DNA from 3 places in the Exiguobacterium sp. s157 genome. Region 1 is predicted to be linked to each of the others. Evidence: predicted binding sites of a transcription regulator. Region 1 holds the regulator's gene; each other region holds the start of a gene.
The links. The regulator Rex, encoded in region 1, represses fermentation and respiration genes when NADH is low (regulators of the CRP and FNR family bind a similar motif). The targets are predictions, from matches to a motif close to TTGTGAAATATTTCACAA.
Positions count from the first base shown of each region.

Region 2: the regulator Rex is predicted to act here: its motif matches at 1,651-1,668, upstream of cydD (thiol reductant ABC exporter subunit CydD).
Region 3: the regulator Rex is predicted to act here: its motif matches at 1,521-1,538, upstream of ric (iron-sulfur cluster repair di-iron protein).

Region 1 covers NZ_JACSLQ010000008.1:8,493-14,379, forward strand. Annotated here, with positions in the region: one part of gene KNP67_RS13180 (IS3 family transposase) at 1-788, shown strand, start outside; gene KNP67_RS13185 (hypothetical protein) at 859-1,266, opposite strand; gene KNP67_RS13190 (ABC-F family ATP-binding cassette domain-containing protein) at 1,263-3,164, opposite strand; gene KNP67_RS13195 (redox-sensing transcriptional repressor Rex) at 3,314-3,970, shown strand; gene KNP67_RS13200 (twin-arginine translocase TatA/TatE family subunit) at 3,970-4,188, shown strand; gene tatC (twin-arginine translocase subunit TatC) at 4,191-4,979, shown strand; gene KNP67_RS13210 (FAD-dependent oxidoreductase) at 5,171-5,887, shown strand, end outside.
Region 2 covers NZ_JACSLQ010000002.1:115,767-121,653, forward strand. Annotated here, with positions in the region: gene KNP67_RS04425 (glycoside hydrolase family 31 protein) at 1-747, shown strand, start outside; gene KNP67_RS04430 (Crp/Fnr family transcriptional regulator) at 882-1,568, shown strand; gene cydD (thiol reductant ABC exporter subunit CydD) at 1,697-3,421, shown strand; gene cydC (thiol reductant ABC exporter subunit CydC) at 3,418-5,133, shown strand; gene KNP67_RS04445 (hypothetical protein) at 5,381-5,887, opposite strand, start outside.
Region 3 covers NZ_JACSLQ010000003.1:158,782-164,668, forward strand. Annotated here, with positions in the region: gene modA (molybdate ABC transporter substrate-binding protein) at 1-646, opposite strand, end outside; gene ric (iron-sulfur cluster repair di-iron protein) at 753-1,460, opposite strand; gene aceA (isocitrate lyase) at 1,609-2,889, opposite strand; gene KNP67_RS08030 (hypothetical protein) at 2,956-3,252, opposite strand; gene KNP67_RS08035 (malate synthase G) at 3,249-5,441, opposite strand; gene KNP67_RS08040 (MarR family winged helix-turn-helix transcriptional regulator) at 5,625-5,887, shown strand, end outside.

The sequences.
Region 1 (5,887 bases):
GGTTGAACCGTGCCGAGGCGGAGTCCCTCCGGGAAGAGCGTGATTACCTAGATGCGACACTCCTCAAGAAAATCCATGACAGCCATAAAGGCAAAATCGGTTATCGGGGGCTGTACATGGAGGTGCTCGCTACCCTCGGCGTCCGGATCAACCATAAGCGTATTCTCCGACTGATGCGCAAGTATAACATCGTCACCAAAATCCGGAAGATGAATCCTTATCGGAAGCTCTCTAAGGCGACGCACGAGCATCGCGTCGTGCCGAATCTGTTGAACCGTCAGTTTCGACAGAGCGAGCCCGGAAAGGTATTCGTGACCGACATCACCTATCTCCCGATCGCCTCCGGCGAGAACGTCTATCTGTCATGCGTCAAGGACGTGGCCACACGCGAGATCGTGGCGCACAAGCTGTCCACAAGCCTTCACATGGACCTCGTCTTTCAGACGATGGAAAAACTTGAAAATCACCTCCAAGGGAACCTGCATCCCGAGGCGATGATCCATTCGGATCAAGGCTTTCACTACACCCATCCGGACTACCAGCAACTCGTTGGCGACCTCGGACTGATCCAGTCCATGTCACGTCGGGGCAACTGTCTCGACAACGCACCGATCGAATCGTTCTTCGGTCATTTGAAGGACTATGTCACCAACCGTTCGTGCGGGTCAGTCGATGAAGTCCGAGAGATGGTCGGGGACTACATAAGCTATTACAACTGCGAACGCGGTCAATGGAACCTAAAAAAGATGACCCCGGAGCAATATCGGGGCCATCTGATCGCAGCATAGAAAACGTGGGTTTTTTATTAAACTGTCCATTTTACGGGGCTCAGTTCACGTTGGAGACGGCTTCCCTTTTTTATACGTCCGGATGATGTTTGTTCTGTTTGTACCACATGTTCACCCAGCTCACGATGAAGACGATCAGGGCGAGCACCCACATGAGGAGAGTCGACTGATAGAAGTGTCCCCACACCGAGCCTGGGGTGTAAAAGTTGTGGACGGTCACGTCGACCGGCCAAACGACGAGGCGGATGAACAGCGTGCTCATGAGTAGGCCGCTCAACAAACTGATCACAATCCCGCTCCACGTCTGGATGATGAAGCCGATGACGACCGGCAGGAAATAAAACAGGAACGACGGAACGATCGTCGGTTCCCCGCGAATCAGCTCGGATACGAATTCCGTCCCCGTCGGCACGATATAGGCGAGACCGGTAAGAAAGGCGTGCATCCATTCGATTCGCATCGCACGGAATCGCATCATGAATGGAGCTCCTCCCATTCTGCATACAGTGCCGTGATCGATTCTTTCGTCGCGTCGGACTCGGTCGACAGTTCCTGTGCCCGAGCGAAGTCGTTGAAGACGTCCGGTTCACACAAGAGCTGCTCGATTTCCTCGAGACGGGCCTCGTGTTGTTCGATGGTGAGCTCGATTTCCTCGATCCGTTGTTTCATCCGGCGTTCCTCACGTTGCTGCTCCTTGTCGGCGCGCTGTTTCTTGACGATGACTTGTTTCGTCTCTTCGCGGGCGAGTCGGGCCAGTTCTTCAAGTTCTTCTTTCTTCTCGACATAATATGAGTAATCGCCGAGGTATTCGTCGATGCCGTTCGGCGTGATCTCTAAGACGCGCGTCGCGAGCCGGTCGATGAAGTAGCGGTCGTGCGAGACGAATAGGATCGTGCCCGGATAGTCGACGAGGGCGTTCTCGAGAATCATCTTCGAGTCGAGGTCCAAGTGGTTCGTCGGCTCATCCAAGATGAGCAAGTTCGGTTGCTCGAGCTTCAGTTTCGCGAGCGTCAAACGGGCCCGCTCTCCACCCGACAGTTCATGGACGCGCTTCATGACGTCGTCGCCGCTGAACAGGAACTGGCCGAGCAGGCTCCGCACTTCTTGTTCGCGCATGAGCGGCCAATCGTTCCAAATCTCGTCGATGACGCGGTTGGCATCCGACAAGTTCTGTTGCTCCTGGTCGTAGTAGCCGATTTCGACGCCGGTACCGTAGCGGATGTCACCGGTAAGGGCCGGCTGTTGTTTCGTCAACACTTTCAAGAGCGTCGATTTGCCGACTCCGTTCGGGCCGACGAGGGCGACCGATTCGCCGCGCTGCAGTTGGAAGCGGAGCTGCTGGGCGATTGGTTCCTCATAGCCGATGGCGAGGTCGCTGCCGCTCAACACGTCGTTCCCACTTTGGCGTTTAATCGAGAACGAGAGGACGGCACTACGCTCATCACCGTCCGGCGCTTCCATTCGGTCGACTTTCTCGAGACGCTTGCGGACACTCTGGGCCCGCTTCGTCGTCGTTGCCCGGGCGATGTTACGCTGGATGAAGTCCTGCATCTTGGCGATCTCTTCTTGTTGCGAATCGAACTGCTTCTTCTCTTGCTCGTAAATGGCAGCCTTCTGTTCAAGGTACTTCGTGTAGTTGCCGACGAAGCGACGGCTGCGGTGGCGGGACAGCTCATAGACGACCGATACGACGCGGTCGAGGAAGTAGCGGTCGTGGGAGACGATGAGGACGGCGCCTTTATAGCCGCTCAAATACTTCTCGAGCCAGCCGAGTGTCTCGATGTCCAAGTGGTTCGTCGGCTCATCCAAGATGAGCAGGTCGGGACTTTGGAGCAGCATCTTCGCGAGGGCGAGACGTGTCCGTTGTCCGCCGGAGAGCGTATCGATGCGGCGTTCGAAGTCGTCCGGATAGAAACGCATCCCGTGAAGGACGGAGCGGATCGTCGCCTCATATTGATAGCCACCGCGGTCTTTGAACGTGTGTTGTTCTTCATCGTAAGACGACAGCAGACGCTCATAGGCGGCCGGGTCGTTCAAGATGCGCTCAGAACCCATGTCTTGTTCCATGCGGCGGAGCGTCTTCTCCTGTTCGATCAAATCGGTGAAGACGGTGAGCATCTCGTTCCAAATCGTCTCGTTCGACTCTAACCCTGAATCTTGGGCGAGATAGCCGATGGTGACGTCTTTCGGCTTCATGATGTCACCTGAATCGTAGTTGTATTCCCCGGCGATGACTTTGAGCAGCGTCGATTTGCCGGCGCCGTTGCGGCCGACGAGGGCGACACGTTCGCCTTCTTGAATCTCGAGTTTGACGTTCTCTAAAATCGGCTCGACGCCGAATGATTTCGATAAGTTATTGACTTGCAGTAGGATCAAGTGAAAAAACCCCTTTCTCTCTATTTAGTATACTTTATTTCTTCCCCATTTCAGGTATATTCATTGAGTGGTCATGTGAATTCGTTTACAATCAAGGTGTATGAAATTAGATTCGTTTGAAACGCGTCGTAAAAAGGAGGCTCTTTCCGTTGAGTCAAAACGAACCAAAGATTCCGCAAGCGACAGCCAAACGGTTGCCACTATACTATCGGTTTATCCAAAGCCTACATTCATCAGGAAAACAGCGTGTCTCTTCTGCTGAACTGAGCGAGGCGGTCAAGGTCGATTCGGCCACGATCCGTCGCGATTTTTCGTACTTCGGTGCGCTCGGTAAAAAGGGATATGGCTATAACGTACAGTATCTGTTAGACTTTTTCCGTAAGACACTGAATCAGGACGAGATTACGAACGTCGCCTTAGTCGGGGTTGGTCATCTTGGGACAGCTTTCGTCAACTATAACTTCCTTAAAAACAATAACACACATATCGTCGTCGGGTTCGACGCAGACGAGACAAAAGTCGGCACGACGATGTCCGGTGTCCCGATTCATCACGTCGATGAGATGGAACAGATCATGAAACAGAACAAGATTGACGTCGCCATCTTAACGGTGCCGTCTGCCTATGCGCAGCCTGTCGCGGACGACTTGGTCCGCTTCGGCATCAAAGGCATCTTGAACTTCACGCCGGCCCGTCTTACGGTGCCGGACACGGTCCGCGTCCATCACATCGACTTGTCGATCGAACTCCAGTCGCTCATTTACTTTATGCAACACTATCCATCTGCTGAGGGGGTCCATCAATAATGGAATTACTATCATCGTTGCTCGTCGTCGGTATTCCAGGAGGCGCAAGTATCTTCATTATCGCCATCGTCGCGCTCATCATCTTCGGGCCGAAGAAATTGCCTGAATTCGGACGCGCCGCTGGTCAAACGCTCCGTGAGTTCAAAAATGCCACGAACGGCATGATGAACGAACATGACGAGAAAGATAAGAAAGAACTTGAGAAGAAAGAGCAGTAATCATGAATCATCAACCTGATCAAGAGCGGGCGCTGTCCGATCACTTGACAGAGCTGCGGAGACGACTGATGCTGTCGGCATTTGTCGTCTTTGCCTTCTTTTTGATCGCTTTGCCGAGTGTCAAATACGTGCTCGCCTATCTGCAGGCGGACCTCGTCGAACGAGGGCTCGAACTGAACGCCTTTGGGGTCGCGGACCCGCTCATGATTTACTTGAACTTGGCGCTCGTCATCGGGCTCGTCACATCCGGTCCGTTTCTACTGTATCAACTGTGGGCGTTCGTCGCACCTGGTCTGCATCCGAACGAGCGGAAAGCGACGCTCGCCTATATCCCGATCATCTTCATCTTGTTCCTGATCGGTCTCGCGTTCGCCTATTATTGGTTGTTCCCGCTCGTCCTCGATATCTCGACGGACCTCGGGCAAGACCTCGGGCTAACGCAAATCATCGGGGCGTCGAACTACTTCACGTTCTTGCTGCAACTGACCATCCCATTCGGACTGTTGTTCCAGTTGCCGGTCGTGACGATGTTCTTGACGCGCATCGGTGTCGTGACGCCGTACTTCTTATCAAAAATTCGGAAGTATGCGTACTTCGCCTTGTTCGTCATCGCCGCGTTCATCACGCCGCCGGATTTGACGTCGCATCTCATGGTGTCATTGCCGCTCTTCTTCTTGTATGAAATCAGCTTATCGATTTCACGCATCACGTACCGGGGCGTGCTCCGTCGTGAGAAAGAGGCGATGGTGAAAGAGCAGATGGATTTGATGAAACAAATGAATGAGAAGTGAGCATCGTTCCTTAACGGGACGGTGCTTTTTTGTTGTCACAGTGGGTGTTCAAACTTTCGACATATTTACGTGAAAAAGTGAGCAAAAGGATTGTCAAACCTTCTTGTGAAATAGTACACTAAGTTCAGAAAGTAAATGTGATATTTATCACAAACACTAACTTGCCTAACACTCAAAGGAGAGACAACCATATGAAAATCGCAGTCATCGGATGTACACACGCAGGAACAGCAGCCGTCAAAGGATTACTCGCCAAGCACGACAATCTCGACATCACGGTATATGAGCGCAACGACAACGTCAGCTTCCTCTCGTGTGGGATCGCCCTCCACGTTGGCGGTGTCGTCAAACGTGCTGAAGAGCTCTTCTACGCGTCACCGACCGAACTCGAAGAACTCGGTGCGACGATGCGCATGAAGCACGACGTGTTGAACATCGACACGGAAGCGAAGACGGTCCATGCGAAAAACCTAGACACGGGAGAAGACGTCTATGACACGTTCGACCGTTTGATCGTCACGACTGGTTCATGGCCGATCGTCCCGACGCTTCCTGGCATCGAGATGACTGGGATTGAGCTCTGCAAAAACTATGGCCACGCCCAACGCATCATCGAGCGGGCAAAAGACGCGACGAACATCGCCGTCATCGGTGCCGGCTATATCGGCGTCGAGCTCGTCGAAGCGTTCGAAGTGTACGGCAAACACGTCACGTTCATCGATAGCGCCGACCGCATCTTGAACAAATATCTCGACAAATCGTTCACGGATCAACTTGAAGCAGATATGACGTCACGCGGCATCGACCTCGAGCTCGGCCAGACGGTCGAAGCGTTCCGTGGTACAGATGGAAACGTCACACACGTCGTGACCGATAAAGGTGAGTTCGAGGCCGACCTCGTCATCCTT
Region 2 (5,887 bases), on a different contig from region 1:
TATTACTTCGGCAGTGAACTCATCGTCTCCCCAATCGTCGAACCGATGAATCGACAGCTCCACGTGGCGGCGACGAACGTCTGGCTACCGAAAGGCGACTGGTTCGACTTCTTCACGGGTCATCGCTACAGCGGAGACAAATCGGTTCGCATGTTCCGTGGGCTCGAAGATCAGGCGGTGTTCGCCAAAGCCGGGGCGATTATCCCGATGGCACCACACCATTCGGGTCGAAACGATACCGACAACCCGGCCGATTTGGAAGTGCTCATCTTCCCAGGCGCCTCGAACACGTTCACGCTCTATGAAGACAATGGGAAGGACCGTGGCTATGAGACGGGAGCCTACGCCGAGACGACGTTCACGCTCGATTGGGAGGAACGGAGCCTTCATATCCAAGTGACAGGTGACCGGTCTGTGTTACCGGTGGACCGCCATGTCACGTTGCTCCTTCGAGGGGTGACCGGGTCTGGTGAATACAAACGGGAGACACAGACGCTTCGCCTCGAGCTCGGACCGATCAGAGACGAGCTGACCGTGGAACTCCCGGTCGATGTGACGGCGAACGACCATCGTCTCGATCGGTTGTATCGCTTCTTGGACCGTGCGGAAATCTCATACGATTTAAAAGACCGGTTATACCGGTCAGCGGCGGCGAAGACGCGACTCGAAGCATGGCTGTTCGATTTACATGCGCTCGAACTCGATCGCGACCTGCAAGACGCGATCATGGAATTGATGCTCGACTGAATACTTTATTGTGACGAAGAGGGGCGGTTCATGCCCTTCTTTTTTTGTCAGAAAATCGTCGGATTTTGTAAGCGTTTTCAATAAGAGGTCGCTTTATACTTAAAAGAGAGGCAAGATGGATTGGAGGATGCGACATGAAACCAAAATGGACGGTGGACGATTTGAGACAGCTTGATGTGTTCGCCAAATGTGCCACACGAGAGCTCGAGGCGCTGTTGCCGCATGTCTATTGCCGCACGTATCGGAAAGGTCAACTCTTGTTCATAGAGGGCGATCCCCGGGAACGGGTCTATTTCTTGATTAGCGGTTATGTGAAGCTTGAACGTTGCAACGAGACGGCGACACATCAATATACGGACTACTTGAAACCGAAGCAGTTGTTCCCGTATCGCGGCTTGCTGACGGAACCGTACTATCAACATTCAGCCGAGGCGTTGACCGATATCGAGGTCATCTATATGCCGACCGATCGATTCGAACAACTCGTCTCGCGGAACGCATCGATGTTGCTCCACATCGTCGGACAGATGAACCGGATTCTCGATTTGCACGAGCGCCGTGTCCAGGACATCATCACACCGAGTGCGACCGACCGGGTGCTCAACACGATTCATTACTTGATTGAAGACCTCGGGGAGGCGGAAGCGACGGGCGTTCGTGTCCGCTGCCCGTTCACGACGATTGAGATTTCGCGCTTGTCGGGCACGTCACGAGAGACCGTATCGAACATCTTGTCGCGGTTGCGAAAAGAAGACGTGCTTCAATTTGATGCGCGGGAATTGATGATCGGTCATCCTGAATATTTTGAACAGTCGCTGTGATGGCGCCGCGTGTGGGACGTGGCGTTTTTTGCATGTCTGAGGAAGCGAAGCGTTCGCCTTGCAAGGGTGCATCAGGTATAATTAGTGAGAATCCTCACAAAGAAAAAGTCTCCTGATTGATAGAAAGGATGAACGCAGTGAAACGACTGCAAGCTCTCGCTTTAGCAGAAAAACGCCATATCGTCGGACTCATCATCGCGGCAGTGATGATCGGGTTGTCGATTTTAGCTCAAGCCTATTTGATTGTCGACATTGTCGATCAAGTCTTTTTAAAAAATGCATCGTTTGAAAGCATCGTTCCGACGCTCGGGTGGCTCATCCTCGCGCTCGTCACACGAGCTGGTTTCGGCTATATGTCGGGGAGGATTGGAGCGAGCCTGTCAGAAAAGGCGAAACGAACACTCCGATTGCAATTGCTCGACCGCTATACGTCGAATCCGATTGAGACGTCACTATCCGGTCAATCCGGTAAAAAGGTGAGCGTGTTCATGGACGCGGTCGACGAAGTCGATGCCTACTTTAGCCAATATTGGCCGCAAGTCATTCAAACGTCGATTATTCCACTACTCATTCTCGTCGTCGTCTTCAGCCAACATTGGATTTCAGGCGTCATCATGATGGTGACGGCTCCATTCATCCCAATTTTCTTCATCATCATCGGGATTGCGACCCAGAAGAAGTCAGAACAGCAGATGGAGAAAATGAATCAGTTCTCCGGCAAGTTCTTGGACGTGTTGCAAGGATTAACGACGCTCAAACTATACGGTCGGACCGAGCGTGAGGCGCAAGCGATTGAAAAGAGCAGTCTCGATTTCCGCGACGCGACGATGGTCGTCTTGAAGACGGCGTTCCTGTCGGGTCTCATGCTCGAGTTCATCTCGATGCTCAGCACGGGCGTCGTCGCACTCGAAGTGGCGCTCCAAATGGTCGTCTGGGAGAACTTGACGTTCTTCTCCGGCTTTTTGATTCTCGTCTTGGCCCCGGAATACTATTTGGCCATCAAAGACCTCGGCGGTGCGTTCCACACCGGACGAGGCAGCATGGGGGCGGCCGACCGTATTTTCGAGGCGCTCGATGCACCGGATGAACGCTTGACCTGGGGCGACCGGACGTTGACGAGCCCGACACCCGACCTCGAGCTCGACGCCGTCTCGTTCGCCTATGAAGGTGGACGCTTTACGCTGCATCCATTAAGCGGTGTGATTCCTGCCGGTGCCCACGTGGCGCTCGTCGGGGCGAGCGGGTCCGGTAAGACGACCGTATTGAACGTGTTGTCCGGGCTCGTGAAACCGGACAGTGGACGTGTCCTCGTCGACGGAGAACCGCTCGAGACATACACCGATTCGTCATGGTATGACACGATTGGCTACATCTCACAAAATCCGTATTTGTTCGCCGGTACCGTCGCCGATAATATCGCCCTCGGGGAAACGGCCGACGAGATAAACATCCTTGAAGCCGCGAATGCAGCCGGATTGAACGATGTCATCGCGCAATTGCCGAACGGCATTCATACCGAACTCGGTGAAGGCGGTTATGGATTGTCTGGAGGCGAACGGCAACGGCTCGCCTTGGCCCGCGCCTTCTTGAAACGACCGGGCATCATCTTGTTCGATGAACCGACGACAGGGCTCGATTTAGTGACGGAGCAAATCGTTCGGCGCTCGATTGAGGAGTTGTCGCGCGAGGCGACGCTTGTCACGGTCGCGCATCGCTTGCATACGATCAAGCAGGCGGACGCGATTTGGTTCATGGACGATGGGAAGCTCCTCGCCCAAGGTACGCATGACGAATTGCTCAGCGTTCCGCAATACGCTGACTTGTTCACGCTACAGAAAGGGGTGAGAGGATGAACTCACTTTGGACGATCACGAAATGGATGATGCGCGAGAAGAAGGATATCGTCCTCTCGATCTTCTTTGGGTACGTGGCCGGCATCGCGGCCGTCGCCTTGTTCGCGGCGAGCGGTTACCTCGTCTCACGGGCCGGTCTCGTACCGCCGCTCTATGCGCTCATGGTGCCTGTCGTTTTGATTAAATTGTTCGGTGTGATTCGGGCGAGTGCGCGTTATCAAGAGCGCCTTGCCTCGCACCGGGCGACGTTCACGATTTTGAGCGAGTTGCGGGTCCGGTTTTACCGCCAGCTCGAACCGCTCGTGCCGAGCATCTTTGCCAAGTATCGGAGCGGAGATTTGCTCGCTCGCGTCGTCGGTGACGTCGAGAGCTTGCAAAACTACTTTTTACGGGTATTCTATCCGCCGATTATCTTGGTGCTCGTCTTCTTGAGTACGATTTTTTTCGTCACGTATTTCTCGATGTGGGTCAGCCTCTGGATTTTGTTCGGTGTGTTCGTGACCGGCTTTTTGATTCCGGCGTTCTTCGCCCGAATCTGTGCCAAGCACGACCGCGAGCTTCGCGCCTTACGGGGTGACCTGTCGAGTGGGATGACAGAGATGATGTACGGATATCGCGATTTGTTGCTTCATCATCAACTTGGACGGACACGCGGCGAGCTGCTCGAACAGAGTGACCGTTACGCCGAAGCGCAGAAGCGGGATGTGACGAATCAGTTCTTCAACTCGTCACTCGTCGTGGCGGCATCCCTGCTCGTCTCGTGGGGTGTTCTTGCCATCGGGGCGTATCTCGTCGTCGACGGCGAGTTGAACGGCCTATTTTTGGCCATGCTCATCATGATGTCGCTCACCGCGTTTGAGAACGCGACACCGATGGCGGTCTTCCCAGGCCACTTTGCCGACAGCAAGCAAGCGGCCGATCGACTGCTCGAAGTCGTCGAGCCGAGTGAAGCAATCGTCGCGGCCGAGGCCACCCGGACGGACATGGTACTCGAATCCGCTCCAGACGTATCGTTCGAGCGCGTGACCTATCGCTATCCGGATACGTACCGCGACGTCCTGAGCGACGTGGATGTGACGTTACGAAGCGGAACGAAGACGGTCATCGTCGGGCCGAGCGGCTCAGGGAAATCGACGCTCCTGCAACTGTTGCTCGCTTTCGTCAGACCTGATTCCGGTGAGATCCGATTGAATGGGCAACGCTTGGATGATGTGACCCAAGCATCGGTTTGGCGTGAAGCCAGCGTCGTCCTTCAAGAGAATCACTTCTTCTTCGGGACGGTGCGCGAGAACTTGGCGCTCGCCGGAGAGTTCACCGACGCTGAGATGGAAGCGGCGCTCACGAGCGTCCGGCTCGGTTTCTCACTCGATGAGCCTGTCCTCGAGAAAGGGGCGAACTTGTCGGGCGGAGAACGGCAACGGCTCGCCATCGCCCGGGCGCTCTTGAAGAACGGGGTGCTCTGGATTCTCGATGAAGCGACGTCGGCCCTCGATGCGCGGACCGAGGCGGACGTGTTCGCCGAAGTCTTCCGCCGTGCCGAGTCATCGACACTCGTCATGGTCAGCCATCGCCTGACCGGGCTCGAGCGCTTCGATCACATCATCGTCATGGAAGGCGGTAGCGTCGTAGAGACGGGAACGTATGATGAACTGATGCGGTCCCGCGGTGTCTTCTATGGCTTGAAACAGATCGAGCAAGATATTTTCGCATGAAAAAACGAGCGGCTCCGTCGGAGAGCCGCTCGTTTTTTGGATGGCAAATTTGGGTGCAACAAATGGGGGTTGTCGCATTGCTTTCAAAAAGAGTGTCGTGGAGGGGAATCCACGTGACGCAATAGTTTGGGGAACGGTTACGTCAAGCTTTTGGGAGCTACATCTTGAGTATAGATGATAACGATTCTCATTGTCAATTAGAAAATGATATAAAAAAACCACAACCGGTTCGGGTTGCGGTCAATCGTCAGCTTGATGGCACGCCCTTGCGGAACGTGAAGCGAATCAAGCTGAACAAATAGCGGATATAGAAGAGCGCGAACGCATAAAATACAGCGATGGCTGATGCGCCGAGTTCAACACCTGGAATGTTCATCAAGAACTCGAGGATGAGAATCGACAGCAAGAAGATGTAGAGGCCAGCGTCGAGATAGAGTGGCATCAATTTGCCACGTTGATGCCAGAACGTCCGGACGAGCGGAGCGACGATCATCCCGATGATGCGTTCCGCGAAACCGATGCTAAGCACGGAAATCATGAACGCAGCGACCGTTTCGAACGAGACGAGCTCTGAGAACGCAAACATCGAGATGAGCAAGAGCGGGCCGATGAAAATCATCATTGAGAGTGACGTGCGTAAAAAGATCAGTAAGTTCCGTTTCATCGTGTCGACTCCCCCGAAGAGCGACTGGCGGAACGTCTTGCCACGTTGATAGTCGAGGATGAACGATCCCACAAACATCAAACCGAATAG
Region 3 (5,887 bases), on a different contig from region 1:
GCGTTAAGCGAACTGCCGGATACGAAATCGCACCCGTCGCTTCAAATGGGACCGACTGAATCGACTCGATGTCCGTCGTGAGTTCCGTTTTATAAACGAATCCCGCATTGGCGTCACCTTGTTCGATGAGCGTCAGCACTTGTCTCACGTTTTGGGCGAACATGACTCGCGGCTCCACTTCCTCCCACACATCTTCCCCTTCGAGCGCCACTTTTGCGTAACGACCGGCCGGGACATTGATCGGATCACCGATGACGATGCGAGCACATGTATTTAAGTCGTGCCACGTCTCCGCGCACGGTTTCCCTTTCGGTGTTACGAGCCACAATTCGTTATGCAAGAACATATCCCGCTCTAGAATCGGGATTTGTAATCGGTCGACATCGTCAACGCTCGCGGCTAAAAAGATATCTGCCGGAGACCCGTGATTGATTTGTGCTCGCAAAGCGCCGCTCCCGTTCGTCACGACCCGAACATCAATCCCATCGAATTCCGCTTCAAGTTGTCGCTCGACCTCTTCCAAAGCCGGTCCTAAGCTTGCCGCTGCTAGGATGGTCACGGTGTCCTCCGAATCTGAACTCGACCAGACTTGACTTAGTAATAAGGCGACTGCCATCCCTATGATGACTCCACTCACCCGTTTCATGATTGATCACTCCTTTGCTTCTCTTTTATCGTAGCGATTGCTTCGCCTCCCATCTGTATCAAACGTCACAAAAATACACCCCTACGTCAGTAGAGGTGTGCCCTTATTAAGCGAACGTGCGCGCCCGCGGGAATAAAATGTTGTTCTCGAGATGAATATGTTCGAACGTATCCGATTCGAGCGCTTCTAACCGTTGATAGACAAGACGATACGTCCCACACGCACCTTCAGGCGGCGTATAGTCGTTCGTGATGTGCCGAAGCTCTTTCAAGATGTCACCCGCTGCTGCATGTTCTGACTCGAGCGAAGCCAAAATGTCATCAAGCTCCCGTCTCGTTTCAGCTGTCGGTGCCGTCTCATGACGAAGCAACGTCGGGAAGTCTTCCGTCTCTTCTTTGACGATATGTTGTTCAAGTTCCACTTTCAATTGATTGAACAGTTGATGAATGCGTCCGAGGTGCGGATGGTTTTGTCCGTGAACCCGGAACACTTTTGTCACATATGGTGTGAGCTGTGGCAATTCGTCCGTCAAAAACTGGTGATGCTTATAAATGATGTGCTCAATCAATTCCGATGAAGAAGCAGCATCCCAATCGATGCTCTTCTCGTTCATCTCTTGCTTGCGTTGATAGAGCGCATTGACTTCTTCTAAAATATCTTCTGTCGACCGTTTCGATTTGTCAGTCGCTTCAGCGAGTGGTCGGTTGCCACCACAACAAAAATCGATTCGGTTCCGTTTGAAGATGTCTGCTGCTTGCGGGCATTGTTTGACGATTTCAGATACGTGCGTATCGCCCGTGAATGTCTGTGTCATCTGTCATAACCTCCATATTCGTTTTGACATGTTTAGCGTAGCAAGAGTTTGACGACAAAAATGTGAAATACGTCACATTTAGGTGAACGGGATTGCCGCGTTCCAAATTTGGACACAAAACAGCCCCTCATTTTGTGAGGGGCGTCGATTAATGGGAAGGCGTTTCAAATTGCTCTGCCTCGGTCGATCCGGCCAATGCCGTCGTCGACGACTGGCCTCCAGAAATGACGAGTGACACTTCATCAAAGTACCCGGTCCCGACTTCGCGCTGGTGACGTGTCGCCGTATAGCCATGCTGCTCCGCCGAGAATTCAGCTTGCTGCAACTCGGAATAGGCAGCCATCCCGCGGGCTTTGTATCCGCGTGCGAGTTCGAACATTCCGAAGTTGAGCGAGTGGAAACCAGCGAGCGTGACGAATTGGAACTTGTACCCCATCGCACCAATTTCTTGTTGGAACGTTGCGATTTCCTCGTCTGACAGCTTCTTCTTCCAGTTGAACGAAGGTGAGCAGTTGTAAGCAAGCAGTTTGCCCGGATATTTCGCGTGAATCGCATTTGCGAATTGGCGTGCCTCATCCAAATCGGGCTCGGACGTCTCGCACCAGACGAGGTCGGCGTACGGTGCGTAGGCAAGACCACGCGCGATTGCCTGCTCGATGCCTGCCTCGGTGCGGTAAAACCCTTCCGGTGTCCGGTCACCGACGATGAACGGATGGTCGATTGGGTCGATGTCGCTCGTAATCAAGTTCGCGGCGTGGGCGTCGGTCCGGGCGACGATAATCGTCGACACCCCCATGACGTCTGCCGCGAGACGTGCGGCAATCAAGTTTTTCACGGCCGTCTGTGTCGGGAGCAACACTTTGCCGCCGAGGTGACCGCACTTCTTCTCTGAAGAGAGTTGATCCTCCAAGTGGACGCCGGCTGCACCCGCCTCAATCATCGCCTTCGTCAACTCGAACACGTTGAGCACACCGCCGAAACCGGCTTCCATGTCAGCGACGATCGGGGCGAACCAATGCGTATCGCCTTTCCCTTCCGCCGTTTGAATTTGATCGGCCCGTTGAAGCGCCTGGTTAATCCGTTTGACGACGCTCGGCACCGAGTTAGCCGGGTATAGGCTTTGGTCCGGGTACATGTGTCCCGACAAGTTCGCATCGGCGGCGACTTGCCATCCGCTCAAATAGATGGCTTCGAGACCCGCCTTCACTTGCTGGATGGCCTGGTTCCCCGTCAACGCGCCGAGCGCGTGGACGTAGTCTCGTTCGTGGAGTAACTCCCATAACCGTTCCGCTCCTTTTGTCGCGAGCGTATGCTCGATTAGGACAGACCCCCGAAGCCTCATCACGTCTTTGACCCCATATGGACGTTCGACCCCGTTAAACCGTTCCGACTGTAACATATCCTCTAGTTGCATTTGTTGTTCATTCATATCCATTCCTCCTGTATTATATTAATTTATATATTTATCGTTTGTTATATAACAGATAATGCAAGCTTAATCCAAGTATGCACAGCATTCGAGCGCCGCTTTGAATGACGAGTGCTCCATCCCGCAGCAACGACAGACGTTTTCTTCGTCACGATCTTCTGGTTTACGGAATATGACGACCTCTTCGACCGGCTCTCTCATGATTTGGAGCGACCCGTCGGCCCGGTCGAGCACGAGGCGCATCAAATCGTTCCCATAGACGAACGCCGTGTTAGCGAGCGCCGCTGTCGATTCCCCCGAGACGATCCGACGGACGACCCAACGTTCAATCAACTGTTCGCTTTCGATTTTTTTCGTTGTCATGATGATGCTCCTCCTTTTAAATTCGGTTCTAATGTCACTTGTTGTAAAAACTGTCGGCGGCGCCGGTGCAGGATCGGTTCCGTATATCCATTTGGTGATGCATCGCCTTCGAACACTAACTCTTTCGCCGCTTGATAGGCGATGGAGCAGTCTACATCTGGCGTCATCGGACGATAGTGCGGATCTTCCGCGTTTTGCGCGTCGACGACCTCGGCCATCCGGTAAAGCGTCACTTCGACTTGTTCACGGCTACAGATTCCATGGTATAGCCAGTTGGCGACATGTTGACTCGAAATACGAAGCGTTGCTCGGTCTTCCATCAACCCGACATGATGAATATCGGGCACTTTCGAGCAGCCGACACCTTGCTCGACCCAACGGACGACGTAACCGAGCAACCCTTGCAGGTTGTTCTCGAGTTCCTCGTTCACTTCCTCATCTGTATAGAGACGCGTGGCGAGTGGTACCTCGAGCAGACGCCCTCGCTCAGTTGCTGGATTAAACGAACGATTCGCCAACTCACGCTGAACGTCAAACGCATCGACTTGATGGTAATGCAGCGCATGAAGCGTGGCCGCCGTCGGGGACGGCACCCAAGCCGTCGTCGCCCCGGACCGGACATGATTGCTTTTTTCACGCATCATGTCGCGCATCCGATCGGGCATCGCCCACATCCCTTTCCCGATTTGCCCGCGTTGATGGAATCCTGCGTCAAGCCCGATCTGGACATTCAGACGTTCATAAGCATCGAGCCACTCCGATGTTTTCATCTCGCCTTTCTTGCGCATCGGTCCGAGCGTGAGCGAGGAGTGAATCTCATCGCCCGTCCGGTCGAGGAATCCGGTATTGATGAAGACGATGCGTTCCTTCACTTGCTCGATACAGTTCTTCAAATTAAGCGACGTGCGTCGCTCCTCGTCCATCACGCCGACTTTGAGCGTGTGACGCGGTAACTCGAGTACATCTTCAATCGCATCGAACAAGTCGTTCGTGAACGCGACTTCCTTAGATCCATGCATCTTCGGTTTGACGATATAGATGGAGCGTTCGCGGGAATTTCGTCTGGCATCAAGATGGCGGCTCGCGATGAGCGCAGTGAAAATCCCGTCCAAGATCCCTTCCGGTACTTCACGCCCTTCCGCGTCGAGCATCAAGTCTGTCGTCATCAAGTGCCCGACGTTTCGAATAAAGAGGAGCGATCGGCCCGGAAGCGTGACTTCACGCCCGTCTTTCCCGACATACTTCCGGTCAGGGTTCAACTTCCGAGTGAGCGGCCGACCTCCTTTCGTGAATGTTGCTTCGAGCGTCCCGTCCATCAGGCCTAGCCAGTTCGCGTAAAGGTGGACCTTGTCTTCCGCCCGAACAGCGGCAACCGAGTCTTCACAGTCGACGATGGCAGACAAGGCGGACTCGAGTTCGATGTCAATGAGCCCTGCTCGATCGACCCGTCCGATTGGGTGGTCCCGGTCAAACTGCAACTCGGCGTGAATCCCGTTATGGACGAGCAAGAGCTTATTCGGATCACTCGTTTCCCCGACATAGCCGACGAGACAATCGTCTTGAAACGCGATGCGGTTCCCTTCGATGATGGCGTATGGCCTGCCCTCTGACACGAGATAGCCGTTCGCTTCTTCGTGCGAGCCCTCCCGGAGCGGAAATGTATCGTCGAGAAACTGTTTGGCGTAGGCGATGACCGCTTCACCTCGGACTGGATTATAACCACTCGACTTCGTTTTCCCGTCCTCTTCGTCGATGACGTCCGTTCCGTACAAGGCGTCATACAGACTTCCCCAGCGGGCGTTCGCCGCGTTCAACGCATAGCGCGCGTTGTCGAGCGGAACGACGAGCTGTGGTCCGGCTTGCCTACTAACCTCTGAATCGACACCTGAAACGTCGATGCTGAAATCAGGGACGGTCGCTTCGATGTAATCGATGGACCGAAGGAAACGCTCATAGTCTTCCAGGTCGAAGGCTTGCTTGTGCTCGCTGTACCATTCCTGTAATAGTCGCTCATACGACTCACGTTCGTGAAGCAGTGACTCATTCCGAGGAATGAACTCATCGAGTAGGCGCCCGACCCCAGGCCAAAATTGTCGGTGCGCCTCTTCGTCAGGCAATATACGAGCCGAGATGAAGTCGAGCAACGTTTCATGTACGTGATAAGTACCTACTTGTTTGTAATGTTCCAAGCCGTCACATCCTTCCATTCAATTGTTATATATCAGTTGACTTTAATATAGACTATTATATAACAGTTTGACAACAGTTTTTTGAAACTTTTTATTTGCGATCTATTTCAAAACCGATTAGTATACATTGTGTGAGCTATCAATGATTGATTCATCAATTAGTTTTTTGAAGGAGGATACCCGATGCGCGACGCCTGTTCGCTCAGCGATGAGATTCTCTACCACGTCATCACCGTACAAAAAGAACTGGCCCAACTGTTCGATACGGAAATGGACGGGCTCAGCTCGACCCGCTTCGATATTTTGAGCAACTTGCATCACGTCGGCCCTTTGCGTCAGCGTGAACTGCAACAACGGGTCGGCGTCGATCATGCCGCCATCACGCGTCATTTGAAACAGCTCGAGACACAGGGCTTGATCACGCGCGAACGCTGCCTCCAAGACAA